Regions from separate parts of the Bacillus sp. M5A3_1b genome, predicted to be linked through region 3. Evidence: a T-box and tRNA genes for the amino acid it is inferred to sense, from the RefSeq annotation. Region 3 holds a T-box; the other regions hold tRNA genes.
The links. A T-box is a leader RNA that pairs with one kind of tRNA and senses whether it is charged. The one in region 3 lies ahead of ileS (isoleucine--tRNA ligase), so its partner is inferred to be a tRNA-Ile.

Region 1 (5,487 bases), on a different contig from region 3:
ATCGCTCTCCTTATAAAAGAAGTTTCTTATTTAGTCCCTCATATCAATGAAAGTATACGTGATACAGGGCTATAGAAACCGAAGTGCTCGGTTTCACTTTTACTATTGTATCAGCGCCTTTATGTAATTGACAAGGATTAAGTGATTGCTCATTGATATAACGGGAATTTATAAGACTTTCCAATTTGTATTTTTGTAGCAGATGTACTTTTGTTTAGTTGTTTAAAGTCATCAATTACCTTTTCAATGGAAGGGATTTTTTTCTTATTAATTTGTTCGGTAATAGAAAGAACTGTCTCACCTGTTTTGACTTCGATTGTTTTATAAGTTACATCTGTTTCTTTTTCTGCTTTGTTCTCTTTCTTTTGTTTTGTATCTGTATTTTCTTGCTTTATCGTTTGGGCAGCGGTTGTTTTTTTATATGAACTTAACATCGGTAAGGTGCCGATTTTTATATCGTAATAAAATATATAACCAAGAACAAGCACGAATAAGAATATACCTAATCTTTTCATATTCTTCACTCCTTTGCTAGGAATATATGCTTGTCCAAAAAAAAAATGCCTATTTAGGCATTTTTTTTTCGTTCTTATTTTTCTTTCGGTTTTGGAACTTCTTTAATCGTTAAGTAAAGAACAATTAAAACAACTGCGATATAAATGAATGTTGAACCAGGTACAACAATTTTGAATAGATCCATAATCATAAAGAAGATTGTTGGGATTGTGTAGCTGTATGCAGTTAACGTCCATACTTGCTTATAAGATAATTTACGTTGACCACTCATAGCAGAACCTATAAACGCAAGTAAAGTAATTCCTAAGAAAGTAATAAACAATTGGAATAGGTACACTAACACTCCAATAACGGCTAGTAAAATTGGATAAATACTATCGAATACAGAAATGAAATCTTGCAAATCTTTCTTCTCAAGAGATGTCCCTAATAAATCATTATAGGAGTATGTTTGTGTTTGACCATTTCCTATAGAAACTACTTTATCTTTTAAAATAAATAAACCAGTTTTGTTTTGATATGTTTCTATATCTGTTGTATTGGGATCAAATACGAAAAGAGCATCTCCCTCTTCCTTTAGAATAGGTTGTTCAATATCTGCTTTTAGTTCACCGTTTTCGATTTTAAAATCAGGTAAATCTTTTTCAATTGCTTGATTTACCATGCTGACACTATCTTGGATAAAGCTGCCGTAAAAGAATGTTCTTGGAATAGTAGTGATTAGACAAAGTAGCATAATATACAAAATGGTTTTTCCGATTTTTTGAAAACGGAATAGCGCCATATCTTTAGGCGAATATACGCTTTTTGCTAATTGGGTAAATATGGACATAGATTCACTTCCTTTATGTATGTATAAAATCATTGTAACGTAGGAATCTAGAGAATCTCAAGATATATTATATTTACATATAGTGGAGATAACTAAATTTCTTTTTATTAATTTTCTTCTTTTATATGAGAAAAATACAATTGACACTTTTCTTTGTCATATGGTAAATTTATCTTACATTTCTTAAAGGATATATCCGATAGGAATTCCTTTATTTGATATGTTGTTACATACATAATTGTGGACCCTTAGCTCAGCTGGTTAGAGCAGACGGCTCATAACCGTCCGGTCGTAGGTTCGAGTCCTACAGGGTCCATATCCATTTCGCATGTTTATTATGTCAGTGGGAAGCTTCCTTGTAGAAGGGAGCTTTTTTTACGGAATATATGAGCATTTTAATTGAAAAGAAGTGGGATTTTTGCTACGTTAATGATAGCAAGACAATGTGATTTATTTGTTTGCACCCTATGGCAATTAGGGTAGAATGAAGTTGTATGTCACTTAAGTGGCAATACATAAACTGGGAGGAATATAACAATGGCAAAACACGAATTACCAAATTTACCTTATGCGTATGATGCTTTAGAGCCTCACTTTGACAAAGAAACAATGAACATCCATCATACAAAACATCATAACACTTACATTACAAACTTAAACGCTGCTTTAGAAGGTCATGCAGAATTAGCTGACAAAAGCGTAGAAGAATTAGTTGCAAACTTAAACGAAGTACCAGAAGCAATCCGTACAGCAGTACGTAACAATGGTGGCGGACATGCTAACCATACATTCTTCTGGACAATCTTATCTCCAAACGGCGGCGGACAACCAGTAGGCGAACTTGCAACTGCAATTGAAGCGAAATTCGGTAGCTTCGATGCATTCAAAGAAGAATTCGCAAAAGCTGGCGCAACTCGTTTCGGTTCTGGTTGGGCTTGGTTAGTAGTAAACAATGGTGAGTTAGAAGTAACAAGCACGCCAAACCAAGATTCTCCTCTAACTGAAGGTAAAACTCCAGTTGTAGGTTTAGATGTTTGGGAACATGCTTACTACCTAAATTACCAAAACCGTCGTCCTGACTACATCGGTGCATTCTGGAACGTTGTAGATTGGAACGCTGCTGAAAAACGTTACCAAGAAGCAAAATAATTGTAATAACGATAGAAAAAGCTAGGAGAATGCTCCTAGCTTTTTTCTATGCTTTCCTTTTACATAATTGGGCTTGTCTTTGGAAGACTAGAACATGAAGTAAAGGAGAGTTGTGTATGAAGTGGAAACATATAATTGGTGACGTTGAAGTGAATCGGGATTTAGTGTTGTTGCTCCTTATTGGAGGTTTATACACGCTCGCAATTTCTTTATCGAATACGTTTGTTAACATTTATTTATGGAAACAAACACAAAATTATGTGAATCTTGGCTTGTATAATTTGGCCAGCGTTGTATTGCAGCCTCTCACATTTCTTATAGGTGGGAAATTAGCGAAGCGTATTGATCGCTCAATCTTGTTACGAATAGGCGTAGGCACGTTAGCTATTTTTTTTATCGTTGTTTTAGTAGCGGGAAAAAGCGCTTCTCACTATATTTTATTAATGGGGGCTCTTTTAGGAGTCGGATATGGTTTTTACTGGCTCGCGTTTAACTTATTAACATTTGAGATTACAGAACCAGAAACAAGAGATTTCTTTAATGGGTTTCTTGGACTTCTTACATCCTTCTCTGGCATGATTGGACCGATAGCAGCTGGATACACAATTTCACGTATGGAAAAATGGAGTGGCTATACGGTCATATTCTTTCTTTCGTTAGTGTTATTTGCAATTGCTGTTATTTTAAGCTTTTTTGTATCTAAGAGAGAATGTGAAGGACGGTATGAAATTGTACAAGTATTGAAAGAGCGGCAGATTGATAAAAATTGGGGAAGAATTACACGTGCTCATTTTTTCCAAGGATTGAGAGAGGGAACGTTTATTTTTGTGATTTCCGTGTACGTGTATTTAGCGACGGATAGTGAACTCGCCTTAGGAAAATATAGCTTAGTAAATTCTGCTGTATCATTTGTATGTTACTACTTAGTCACTCGTATGTTAAAGAAAGAGTGGCGGAAAAAAGCAATTTTACTTGGAGGCATTATTTTATATGCTGTCGTATTTTTAGTTATATTCAACGTTACATACGCAAAATTACTTATTTATGCAGCGTGTATTGCGGTTGCATACCCTATTTTGCTTGTTCCGTACGGGTCCATGACATATGATGTAATTGGCAGAGCGAAAAATGCGAGAGAGTGGCGTGTAGAGTATGTAGTTGTCCGAGAATTATGGTTAAATGCAGGAAGAATTTGCTCGATTTTAAGTTTTTTATGCGCTGTACTATTCTTTCCGCCCGAAAAAAGTTTACCTTACTTATTATGTATTTTAGGTGCAGGACATTTTCTTATTTATTTTGCAGTTAAAAATGTCAAATATGATGAGGGAAATGCAAGTAAAACAAGTGTTGTAACGCAAGCAAATGCGCAGAATCAAACAGAACCAGAAGGTTAACTTCTCGGTTGTTTTATGCTAGAATAGAAAAAGATGTAAGACAGCAGTGAGGACACCTGTATGAAGGTGTCCCTTTCACATTACATAGCTGTTGGTAGAGGAGGTTTGTATGAGCAAGAAGCAGAAACAACAAAAGAAAAAGACTCACGTTCCTTTTCGGTTAAACGTGCTGTTTTTCTGCGTGTTTTTAATGTTCTCCGCGGTTATTGTAAGGCTAGGATATGTACAAATTGTTCGCGGTGAGGAATATAAGAATGAAGTGGAGAGGAAAGAGAACTCGACGATAAGTAATCCTGTACCACGTGGGAAAATATTTGACCGTTATGGGCGAGCTGTAGTAGATAATGCAGCTGTACGTACGATTACATTTACAAAAATGAAAGGATCAACTGCAGAGGCTCGCTTAGAAACAGCGAAAAAGCTAGCAGATTTGATTGAAGTACCGACAGATAAATTAACAGATCGTGATAAAAAAGATTATTGGCTTGCTATTCATAAAGAGGAAGCGAAAGAAAAAATTACGAATAAAGATCGTCAAGAGTTTAAAGATAAAAAAATTGACGATAAAGAATTAGACGAGCGTCAACGAGGTCGCGTGACGGAAGAAGAAGTGAATCAATTATCTGCAAAAGATTTAGAAATACTAGCAATTAAAAGCAAAATGGACGGCGGATATGCAATGACACCACAAGTCATTAAGAAGGATGCCACAGAAAAAGAATATGCGATTATTAGTGAAAAATTAGCGGAATTGCCAGGAGTAGATACGAGTGTCGATTGGGAACGAAAATATGCATATGATGGTGATTTATTCCGAAGTGTACTTGGTGGGGTGTCAACGTCTGATGAAGGTTTACCGAGAGAAAGACTAGATTACTATCTTGTTCGTGATTATAATCGAAATGAACGAGTAGGAAAAAGTTATCTTGAACAGCAATATGAAGATAGCCTACATGGTACGAAAGCGGAAGTGAAAAATATTACAGATAAAAATGGTAATATTTTAGAAACGATTAATGTATCAAAAGGGCAAAGTGGTAATGATCTGAATTTAACAATTGATATGGAATTACAAAAGCGTGTAGAAGAAATTATCACTAAAAGTTTATTGAAATATAAAGGTGGGCAACCACTTTTAGATCGTGCATTCGTTGTAATGATGAATCCGAAAAATGGTGAAGTTTTATCTATGGCAGGGAAACAGTTAGTGAATGAAAATGGTGAAACGAAAGTACAAGATTTCGCATTAGGAACGATGACAAGTTCTTATCCGATGGGATCGACTGTAAAAGGCGCTACAATACTTACTGGATATCAAACAGGCGCTATTCAACCAGGTTCGGTTCAACTTGATGAACCAATTGTATTAAAAGGACCGCTAAAAAAATCGTCTTGGAAGACGATGGGATATATTGATGACCTTACAGCGTTAAAAATGTCTTCAAACGTTTATATGTTTAAAACAGCGATGAATATTGCTGGTGTTCCCTATGTACGAGGCGGTACGTTAGATATAAAACAAAAATCATATGATACGATGCGTTACTATTTCGGTCAATTTGGACTTGGTGTAAAAACTGGCATTGATTTACCGAA
Region 2 (5,487 bases), on a different contig from region 3:
AACTTAAATCCGATTACTGGCTTTGGAGTTGGAGATATACCAGTTGGTGAAACAGTTATCGTGACGTTTCAAGCGACAGTTACAAACATCCCGTCATCAGGAACCATTACGAACGTTGCAAATATAACAGGAAGCTTTACTTTAGTACCAGGAGAGCCGCCGGTTGTAGTAACTGAACCGAGTAATACGACAATAACAAGGGTAAATAGAGGGAGATTTAATGTTATAAAAACCGTAAATAAGCAAGCAACACGATTAGGGGATACGTTAACTTATAGTGTGCAAGTTACGAATACAGGAACGGTAGCTGCAACAAATGTTCAGTTTATTGATGTTCCATCACCTAGTTTAGAATTCGTTCCAGGAAGTGTACAAATAAATGGGATTCCGCAAGTAGGTTTAGATCCATTTGTAGGCTTTTCATTACCAAATCTTGCAGTAGGGGACAGTATATTAATTACATTTGAAGTAAATGTAATCACAATTCCCCCTTCTAGTAGCATTATGAATACAGCGAGAGTAACTGGTGATTTCGAATTGATTCCAGGAGAACCACCGTTTACAATTACGAACTCAAGTAATACGACAGTCACACCAGTAAATCGAGGTAGTTTAGATATGCTGAAAGAAGTAGATCATCCGATTGTTGGAGTGGGAGAAACGGTAACGTATACTGTTCGTATATTAAATACTGGTACGGCTGATGCGATGAATGTTCAATTTATAGACGTGTTATCTCAGGAAGCTGAGTTTGTTCCAAATAGTGTAACGATAAATGGAGTTCCGCAACCAGGGTTAAATCCACAGGCTGGATTTACGATACCAGACATCCCAGTGGGTGAGACGGCACTTGTAACATATGAAGCTACCATTACAAGTTTTCCAGATGGTGGTACAGTAGTGAACGTTGCTGGGGCATCAGCAGAATATATTTTAGTACCAGGAGAGCCGCCAGTTACAGTGATGGACACGAGTAATACAGTTATTGTAACGGTAAATACTGCAATCTTATTTGTTGCAAAAGGAGCAAACTTTGAAGTAGCAATGGTAGGAGATGTCGTCACTTACGGAATTGCTGTTATAAATGATAGTACAGTTCCTGTGACGAATATTGTTTTAACGGATATCATTGATCCGAATACGTTATTTATAAATGGCTCGGTAACGGTAAATGATGTACCTTTTCCATTTGCCAACCCGAATACAGGTATTCCGTTAGGTGATTTTCAGCCAAATGATGCAGCAATTATTAATTTCCAAGTTGTAATAACAGGAGGGCAAATAAATAACTTAGTTACAAATACAGCTACGGCGAGTGGGCTTGCAATTGTGAATCCAAATGAACCGCCTGTAGTAGTTGAAGGCGATAGCAATACAGTTGTTATCCCGTTTATTCCTCAAAATGTCTCAACGACTGTTGTAAAAGTGGCAGACCATCAAACAGCAACAATAGGAGATGTTATTACGTTTACGACAGTTATTACAAATACGGGAGATACAGCGATACAAAATATTCGTTTTCAAGATATGTTAGATAGTAGTGTTCAATTTGTCCTTGGAAGTGTAACGGTTGATAATACGCCAGTGCCAAATGTAAACCCAATATCAGGATTTCTTATAGGAAGTTTAAATCCAGGTGAAGCACTCACAGTCTCGTTCCAAGTAGTAGTTCAGAGCGCGCCAAGTGGTTCAGGAAATTATATAAATCAAGCGAGTATTCGCTTCGAACATCAAGTAGGTACAGTGTTACCGCCTGTTACACAAATAATAGAAAGTAATATTGTGGTCATACCGTTCGTCCCAACGATCGAACAAATTTGTGAAACAAACTTTAATTGCTTAGATAAAATTCCATTTCAATGTTCTCCGTGTAATCATTTGCACGAACATAAGAAATAAAAACAAAAAGAGCATTTTGTGAAGTGCCCCCTAAAAGTTAGACACGGTTATTTCATTAGGCAGCTTGATAAAAGTGAGTCCGGTATGTACCGGGCTCATTTTTAATTTTTTAATAAAGGAACCTAAATCATAACCTGTTTTTATTATAGCTATAGCTGAAATCACAATTAATGGATATTTAATATATGGATTGTTGAGGAGTTCCATTATGTTTTTCATGTTGTAAACCTCCTTGGTATTATTTATATCGTTATATTTGCAATATATAATATAATGATTAATAGTCAATATAATGTAAAGAAAGATACTTAAATGAAGGAGAACTAAACAAAATAATAGATAAAAAAACCTTTATTTTTATCATTTCTTCTACAAGTAATTAAGAGTCAGTATAGCATATAGAAACAGATCTTAGGAAAGAGGCTATTAGGCAATTGAAATAAGCCTCTACTTTTACCGTATTTAGTTTAAGAATTAGTTTGTCCAATTCTTTTGAAACATAACTATAATAATTTAATTTCAATATCATAAGCAACTCAATTATTATATAGAAATACAAATTCAATGACTTGAGTTCAATGTTTTGTTACGCTATAAATAGCTTGATTTGTTTTTAACTTAAACATATTAAGAGTACTTAATAATTTTGATGAAGGTGTACTTACAAGCATTTCAGGAGATAGTGCTCAAGATTTACAGCAACAGGGAGACTTAAATCAGTCTAGTACTCTATCAAAAGAGGATGCAAAGAACCAGATTTTTAATCTATACGGGAACGATCTTAAATTTGTTGAGGAACCTGAGATCAAAGAAGTAGTATATGTGAATACGTCCTATAAAGTAAAATTTATGCTCTGGATCTTTAGCTCAGCTGGTTAGAGCAAATGGCTCATAACCGTTCGGTCGTAGGTTCGAGTCCTACAAGGTCCACTTATAAAAACAAGGAGAAAGCACTCAAATGGGGGCTTTCTCCTTGTTTTTAATAAATAAAATGTCTTTTTTCCTTTAGCAAGGTTTATAAAATTCTAAGAGTTCAACTGGAATATTATTTTTGTATGCTATACATGCTTTTGTATCACCAGGCTGAATGGTCTTTTGGTCAATTAACAAAAGCGCAGCAAACGTATTTGCTTCTATCTCTAATTTGTCAACGGAAAAGAATGTATTCTTACGCAGAAAAGGTGTATTTGCATGAGTATGTAGGACTGCATGTCCTAATTCATGAGCACAAACAGTTCTCTGCATAGATGGAGATAAATTAGTATTAATAACAATGAAACGATTTCTTTTTTCATATTTATAAAAACCATTTATTTCTTCATGTAAATCCCATGTTAGTACATGTATTTTTAAGTAATCTGCAAGCTCATAGGGGTTTGTCGTGTTGTATTTGTTGCTAAGTTGTTGGACTAGATCTCTAATGACGAATTTCAATGTATTCCCTCCTAAGCTCGCATCAGTTATCGTCTGGTTTACGATATTTCTTAGGCACGTATTTTTTATTGATTACTTTCGTTTGTTTTACAATATACTCCATTGCATCTAATAGTGATTCTACAGCTTCTTGACTCATAGGTTCACCAGAGAACATTAAGCCATCTTCTCCTTGAAGGTCTTTTTTTATTTCTTCCATTCTTTTTGCTATGTCTTTCTCATCTTTTGGCGTTAATTGCTTCTTAGTTTCGTCCGTAACAGCTCGTCCTAGTAAATAGTCAGCTGAAACTGAAAAACAATCCGCTAATTTAGTTAGAACATCATGTGGAGGGAATCTTTCTTCTGATTCGTAGTAGCCTATCATTCTTTGGGATACTCCAATTTTTTCAGCCAATTGTTTTTGTGTTAAATTTTCTTTTTTTCGTAAGGATTTTATTCTAACTCCTATCACATTGTTCACCTCTCTAATTAAACTAATTGTTCTCTTTGGGTTTATTTTAGCACAAAAAGTTCCTTTTTACATTGACAACGAACAATTAGTTCTTTAATCTATATTTAGAACTAATTGTTCTTACGGAGGTGGATTAATTAGTAACAAAATGTATGAACCGGAAAAGAAGTTATATAAAGAACTTGCTGGTTATTGTGGGGTTACGGAACGATATATTCGAATGATTGATCAAAAAGAAAGAATCCCTTCAATGAGAATTGCTAAAAAGATTGCTAAGTATTTTGATATGAGTATAGATGCTCTTTTTTTTAGTAATAAATCGAACTTAAAGTTCTTTTTAATGTTGTGTTGGTTTGAAAGGAATAAAAAGTAGGTTTCATCATGGGGAAGTTATTGATAGTGAGTACAGAATCTCGAATGTAGGTATTTGATCTTAACAATAGTGGAGAGGTAGATAGTATGGGGATTTTTAGAGTTAAAAAGGATAATAATTATTCCGTTATTAATAATACGGGTTTAAAAGATAAAAGGCTTTCTTGGAAGGCGAAGGGGATATTAGCATACATACTTACACTTCCAGATGATTGGGTGTTTTATAGGGAAGAATTATCGCAGCACGCAAAAGATGGTATTAATAGCTTAAGAGCTGGAATGAAGGAATTAAAAGAGTACGGATATATTAAGAGATTTCCTATTAAAGATGTAAAAAACAAAATTGTTAGGTGGGAGACTATTATTTACGAAATCCCATTGGAGGATTTTCCACCAGTGGAAAACCCACCTGTTGATAATCCTGTTGCTGGGAATCTACTGGTGGAAAATCGCAAGCTACTAAATACTGATTTAAAAAGTACTAAAAAACTAAACACTGATACACAAAATAAGGATCATCATCATGATAATAAGGAAAAATCACTCCCACAAAGATTGATAAATGAAGATTTCAAAATAAGTTATAAATTTTTGCTTAAGAATGGAATATTGTTAAGTGAAATAGCTATTGCAGAGCTGGGTGAATTTTGCGAAGCATTAGGTAGTGAACTAATTTTGGAAGCAGTAAAGAGATCAATTGATGAGAATATACCAAAGTGGAGGTATGTACGTGGAATTCTTAAAAATTGGGAAAGTCAAAAAGTAAAAACAATTAATGATGTAGTTGTGTTAGATGCACAGTTTGATCTTTGTAAGAATAAGAAGCAATCTAGGTCAGGGTATACCAAACGAAAAGAACTGGTACCAGAATGGCTACGTGAAAAAGAAGAAGTTCCAGAAGAGCATCCTATACAAAATAATGAGTTAACTATTGAAGAAGAGCGTGAGAGATTAAAAGCTTTATTAAGAAAATATAAATCATAATTAATATTCGTGAATTCGATTAAAAGGATAATAAAGGTTACTTTACCTTTGGTGATATTAATAAGAAACAGAATTTAATTAAAGAAAAGTAGGGGGATTATTAGATGCTTGACTGGATGAAAGATTATCAGAAACTAGAAGAAGAAATTACGTATATAGAATTTAACTTAGACAAATCAAAAGCAGAGTTAAAGCGCTGGACTAGTGGTGACTTGCAACATGTACGATTAACTACTGAATCAGAAGGTGCTAAGGTAGAAGGTCGTGTGGAAGCTATTGAATATGAATTAGGACATAAGATGAATGAAATGTTCGATTTAAAGATTTTAATTAATAAGTTTACTGGA
Region 3 (5,487 bases):
TTTTTCACTAATTTTTGTCGTTACTTCCTTCACACCTTTGACGGATTGATAATCAGAAACAGCAAGTATGCCCTTTCCCTCTCCGTTAAGAGTAACTGTAATTTGTTTTGAAAATACAGGTGCACCATTAACAACTTGCTGGAACCTAACATATGAAGCTACTGACGTTTCTGTTGTAGAAATATATTGCAAGTCTGAAAGGTCTGTTTTTAATCCATACTGCGCAGCATTTTCTTTTAAATATTCAGTTGCTTTTTTCTGCGGCGAATAAGCTTCTAGCTTTACTTGCTGCTGTTTTTCCAATGCTGAAACCGTAGAAATCGTCCCCATTACTAACGGTACAGTCATTGCCATTGCCACCATTTTTTTATTAAACATAGAACCACTCCCCCTAATAAAGTAGCTCAACCTTATCCCATTACCACTAGGCAATCATTCCCCACAAAATGGGGGGATAAAAATTGAATCTACGAGTAATTCTCTATAAACAATTCTATTACCTTTCCATTTAGGTTGAGTGAAATTTTCTCAATATTTATGTATAAAATGAGAAAAATACTGTAGAAATATATTTCTACAGTATTTTATTTAGTGTGCTATGAAGAAAGACATTTACTAGAGGACCTATCGAACGGATTATGAGAAAGTTAGCCGGATAAATTTCCATCATACAAAAAGGAAGTTAGAATGATTCCAACTTCCTTTTTTCTTTAATGAGCCGCGCTTAATTTAATTCGAACTTTCGCTTCACCTAAAGATAGTTCATCGTCTTCATTCGTTAAGTGATCAAATGTAAATTGCTTAACGAGTAAATTTTCTTCCAATAAATCTTTATGGTTCGTTAATGTTCGTTGTAGCTCTTCCTCTGTATCAAGAATAACATCTACTCGTAAATTAACCGGTAAATTTAACTGCTTACGATATTCTTGAACCGCTCGAATAAATTCACGCGCCACTCCTTCTTGTAACAACTCTTCTGTTACATTCGTATCTAACATAACTGTATATTGTCCGTTAGTCGTATTAGAGAACCCTGATTTCGCAACTTTCTCTACTACTACATCTTCAGCCGTTACAACTACTTCTTCTCCTGGTGCAGTTTCGTAAACTGCTCTTTCTGTAGATACAAAGTGTTGTACTTCTTCTTTTGATAATTGTTTTAACCATCCATTTATTGCATTCACATTTTTACCAAACTTCGGCCCAGCTGTTTTAAAGTTCAACTTTAATTGATAGGACGTGTATTTCGTTTCATCGAGTTCAACATGAAACGCTTTGACATTTAGCTCATCCATGACGATATCACGATAAGATTCCCAATCCATATCATTTTCATTATGCGCTAGTAATACAAGTTCCGCTAACGGCTGTTTTACTTTTAAAGAATGTTGATTACGGTTACTTCTTCCTAGTTCAACAACTTGTAAAACAGCATCCATTTCCGCTTCTAGTTTCGGCTGAAGTAGTGATTCATTTACAACTGGATAATCCTCTAAATGAACGCTACTTCCAGTTAAATTCAAATGAATATCTTCAGCGACAAACGGTGTAAATGGTGCAATTAACTTACTAATTGTCACAAGTACTTCATGTAGTGTCTCATAAGCAGCTGCTTTTTCAGCATTCATACCAGATTCCCAGAAACGATTACGTGATCGTCTTACGTACCAGTTACTTACTTCATCTACAAGCGCCGCGATTTCACGAGCTGCATTCGTAAATTGATAATCATCAAGTGCTATTCTCACTTTTTTCGTTGTGCTATGCAATCTTGATAATACCCATTCATCCAATTTCGTCCGCTTTACATCATACGTTTCTTTTGGATTATACCCATCTAAATTTGCATATAAAACATAGAAGCTATACACATTGACTAATGTATCTACAAACTTAGATTTTGCTTCCAGTACTGTTCTTTCAGAAAAACGTTTCGCATTCCACGGTGCACTGTCAACGAGTAGCGCCCATCTTAAAGCATCTGCACCAAACTGATTTACTAAATCAACTGGATCTAGTGCATTCCCCTTACTTTTAGACATTTTCTGTCCTTCTTCGTCTAATACATGTCCTAGTGATAACACTCGTTTATAAGGCACTTTTCCTGTATATAGTGCTGATACTGCTAATAAACTATAAAACCATCCACGTGTTTGATCAATGCCTTCTGCAATAACATCCGCTGGAAACTGTTCTTCAAATAACTCTTTATTTTCAAATGGATAATGATATTGCGCAAATGGCATAGAACCACTATCAAACCAAACATCAATTACTTCTGGTGTACGATTCATTGTACTTCCGCATTTTTCACAGCAAACTTGCACTTCATCTACATATGGCTTATGCAATTCCAAATCTTCCGGTGTTTCTTTTGTACTATGCTTTCTTAAATCAGCAATGCTTTTCGGTGCGAATTGATGATCGCAACTTTCACATTCCCATACGTTTAATGGTGTTCCCCAATATCTATTTCGGCTAATATTCCAGTCCACCATATTTTCTAAAAACTTACCAAAGCGTCCATGTTTCATATGGTCTGGATACCAAGTAACAGAATCGTTATTTCGCAAAAATGTATCTTTAATTGCAGTTGTTCGGATTAACCAACTCTCTCCTGCATAATAAAGAAGTGGTGAATCACAACGCCAGCAATGTGGGTAGCTATGTTCATACTTTTCTTTATGATATAGTAAGCCTTCCTTTGCTAAATGACGAACAATATCCACGTCACAATCTTTTACAAATTTCCCTTTCAAAAATGGTACTGCTTCTGTATACTCACCTTTCTCATCTACAACATGCAAGAATGACAATCCTTCACTTTGAACGACTCTATAATCGTCCTCCCCATATGCTGGAGCGATATGAACGATTCCTGTACCACTATCTGCCGTGACAAAATCTGCTGCGATAACGTGATAGCCATTTGTAACTTCTTTCATTGGAAATGGCGGCATATAAGATGTGTTTACTAATTCTTCACCTTTATGAACAGATAATACTTCATAGTCTTCTTTTAATACATCTTGTACACGTTCTTTCGCAACAATGTATACATGACCTTCTTGTTTCGCTTTCACGTATTCCATATTTGGATGTACAGCGAGCGCAACATTTGCTGGAAGTGTCCAAGGTGTCGTTGTCCACCCTAGGAAATATTCATTTTCACTATCTTTTACTTGAAACTTAACTGTTGCACTTAAGTCTTTTACTGTTTTATACCCTTGTGCAACCTCATGTGAACTTAGTGAAGTTTGACAACTTGGGCAGTATGGTGAGACTCTATGCCCTTTGTACAATAATCCTTTTTCATGAATCGTCCCTAAAATATGCCATACACTTTCGATATATGGATTCTCTAGCGTAACGTATGGATCATCCATATCTACCCAATAACCGATGCTTTCAGTGAATTCACGCCACTGCTTCTCATATGTGAATACACTCTCTTTACACTTCTGAATAAATGGCTCAATTCCATACTCTTCAATTTCATGTTTACCAGAAATACCGAGTTGCTTCTCAACACCTAATTCTACAGGTAAACCGTGTGTATCCCATCCCGCTTTTCGTAGCACTTTATAACCAGCCATCGTTTTATATCTCGCTACTACATCTTTAATTGTCCGTCCAAGTGCATGTCCAACGTGTGGTAAACCGTTCGCCGTTGGTGGTCCTTCATAAAATACGAAAGACTGTGCGCCTTCTCGATTCTGAATTGATTGCTCGAAAATACTTTGCTCGTTCCACTGCTTACGAATACGTGTTTCTCTCCCTACAGCTGACTCTTTTACATCTACTTTCTTCATCTACAATCACTCCTTTTGAATATTTTAAAGCACACAAAAAACCCGTCCCTATGAAGTAGGGACGGGTTTAACCGCGTTACCACCCTAATTCTATTAGCTCTTCGCTAATAGCACTTAGCAACGTACTATCATACGTGTTCTTTGTAACGGTAGACATCCGTCCGGGCTTACTTATTTTCAGCCTCGGCTCCTCGGAGATGATTTTCAAATAACGTCTGCACACCGGCTTTCAGCTATACACCGGCTCTCTGGTGAACAATTCATTATTTTACTCGTTCTCGTCTTCAGATTTGTATACTTTATTAAAAGCTATTTTATGCCATTGGGCAATAAATTGTCAATCAATTCGAAATATATATTTAATTATACCCTTTTTTCACAATTCCTATACAATTATTTCTTAAATTCTTGTATTCCAGCTAAATCTTCATCTTTTTCAATAAGCTCAGCAAAGAATCCTGATTCATCCTCACGAAGAACAATTTCAAGCTCTTGCTTCGCCTCTTCAATTCTATTTAACTGTGCTAAATAACAAGCGCGATCGTATCTTGCTAACAAATCACTCGCATCTATTGTTAATACATCATTTGTTATTTTTTCTGCCTTTAGTGTTTGCCCGGCACCATGATACGAAGATGCTAAAGAAAGAAGAATTGCTGCTTCATTTGGATGATGTATAGACGCATTTTCTAATACATGAATTGCCTCTTCAAACCTTTCTTGACTTTGATACATTTCTCCTAAAGCAAGAAACGCTCTACTTACAAACGGTGTTTGCTCCGTTAATTGTAAGGTAATCTTTTCTGCTTTTCTTTCTTCTCCTATTTTAAAGAATACTTGTGCTTGTAAAAGAAGCGTATCATAATCATCTGGTAACTCTCGAACCATTTGCTTCGTTAATTCTGAAGCATCCCGTAACATATCTTCTTCCTCACACGCCATGAAAAGATTTACAAGTTGCTTCGCTATATCGTAATCCCATTTATTTTCTAACGATGTTTGCAATACATCTATCGCCTCTTTATACATCGCCACATTCTCGTAAAATAGTGAAAATCGCTGCGCTGCCATACTATTTTTTTGATTTAACTTTAATGAGATTTCATATAAATCAATAATTGTAGTAATAATCGAAATTTCTTTCGCACGGTTTTTCATGCGATAAAAAGCTCTTGTAATTATGGATTTCTTCGGCTGTTCATTTTGTTGACGTTCAATCCATCTTTCCATCACCGCAGATGCTGCATACATAAATGCCATACTTCTTTCTGCCTTTTTCAGTTTTAGTGTATGAAGAAAATCTCGTATGTTAGACAATTTCTTATTTTGTTCTATCGCTTTTACATACACATCAAATATTCGTTCATTATTTGCATCTTTTTGTATAACTTTCATTGCAATTTCAATTGCTTTTGCATTCCTTTTTTTCACTAACACTTTGGCATAATGATATAGAACTTCTATATGCTCACTATCTAATTGAAGTGCCTCTTCAATCTGTGCTTGTTCTTTATCTATTTCATCCATCGCTCCATACACATATGCAATCGCATCTAATCGCCATATTTCAGGTGCTTCGTCCGCTAATTGTTCTAGTTCTGTCAGTAACTCTTCCTGAAGACTCATTTCTACTGAAAGCTGTGCCAAATATTCCATATTAATATGCATCGGCTCT

Region 1: it has a tRNA-Ile gene. The T-box ahead of ileS (isoleucine--tRNA ligase) is inferred to sense a tRNA for this amino acid. The anticodon was not compared.
Region 2: it has a tRNA-Ile gene. The T-box ahead of ileS (isoleucine--tRNA ligase) is inferred to sense a tRNA for this amino acid. The anticodon was not compared.

Annotation. Positions count from the first base shown of each region.
Region 1 covers NZ_JBKEZY010000001.1:560,114-565,600, reverse strand. The annotation lists gene yqfZ (protein YqfZ) at 150-515, opposite strand; gene ACLBWW_RS02995 (DUF1189 domain-containing protein) at 590-1,348, opposite strand; tRNA gene ACLBWW_RS02990 (tRNA-Ile) at 1,591-1,664, shown strand; gene sodA (superoxide dismutase [Mn]) at 1,886-2,497, shown strand; gene ACLBWW_RS02980 (MFS transporter) at 2,614-3,891, shown strand; gene ACLBWW_RS02975 (peptidoglycan D,D-transpeptidase FtsI family protein) at 4,001-5,487, shown strand, end outside.
Region 2 covers NZ_JBKEZY010000009.1:234-5,720, reverse strand. The annotation lists gene ACLBWW_RS21900 (DUF7507 domain-containing protein) at 1-1,899, shown strand, start outside; gene ACLBWW_RS21895 (hypothetical protein) at 1,930-2,118, opposite strand; partial or broken gene ACLBWW_RS21890 (M4 family metallopeptidase) at 2,548-2,727, shown strand; tRNA gene ACLBWW_RS21885 (tRNA-Ile) at 2,756-2,829, shown strand; gene ACLBWW_RS21880 (ImmA/IrrE family metallo-endopeptidase) at 2,905-3,333, opposite strand; gene ACLBWW_RS21875 (helix-turn-helix domain-containing protein) at 3,356-3,784, opposite strand; gene ACLBWW_RS21870 (helix-turn-helix transcriptional regulator) at 3,921-4,157, shown strand; gene ACLBWW_RS21865 (DnaD domain-containing protein) at 4,244-5,140, shown strand; gene ACLBWW_RS21860 (hypothetical protein) at 5,245-5,487, shown strand, end outside.
Region 3 covers NZ_JBKEZY010000005.1:349,951-355,437, reverse strand. The annotation lists gene ACLBWW_RS16740 (M36 family metallopeptidase) at 1-378, opposite strand, end outside; gene ileS (isoleucine--tRNA ligase) at 711-3,812, opposite strand; T-box leader at 3,867-4,106, opposite strand; gene ACLBWW_RS16730 (bacteriocin-processing peptidase family protein) at 4,206-5,487, opposite strand, start outside.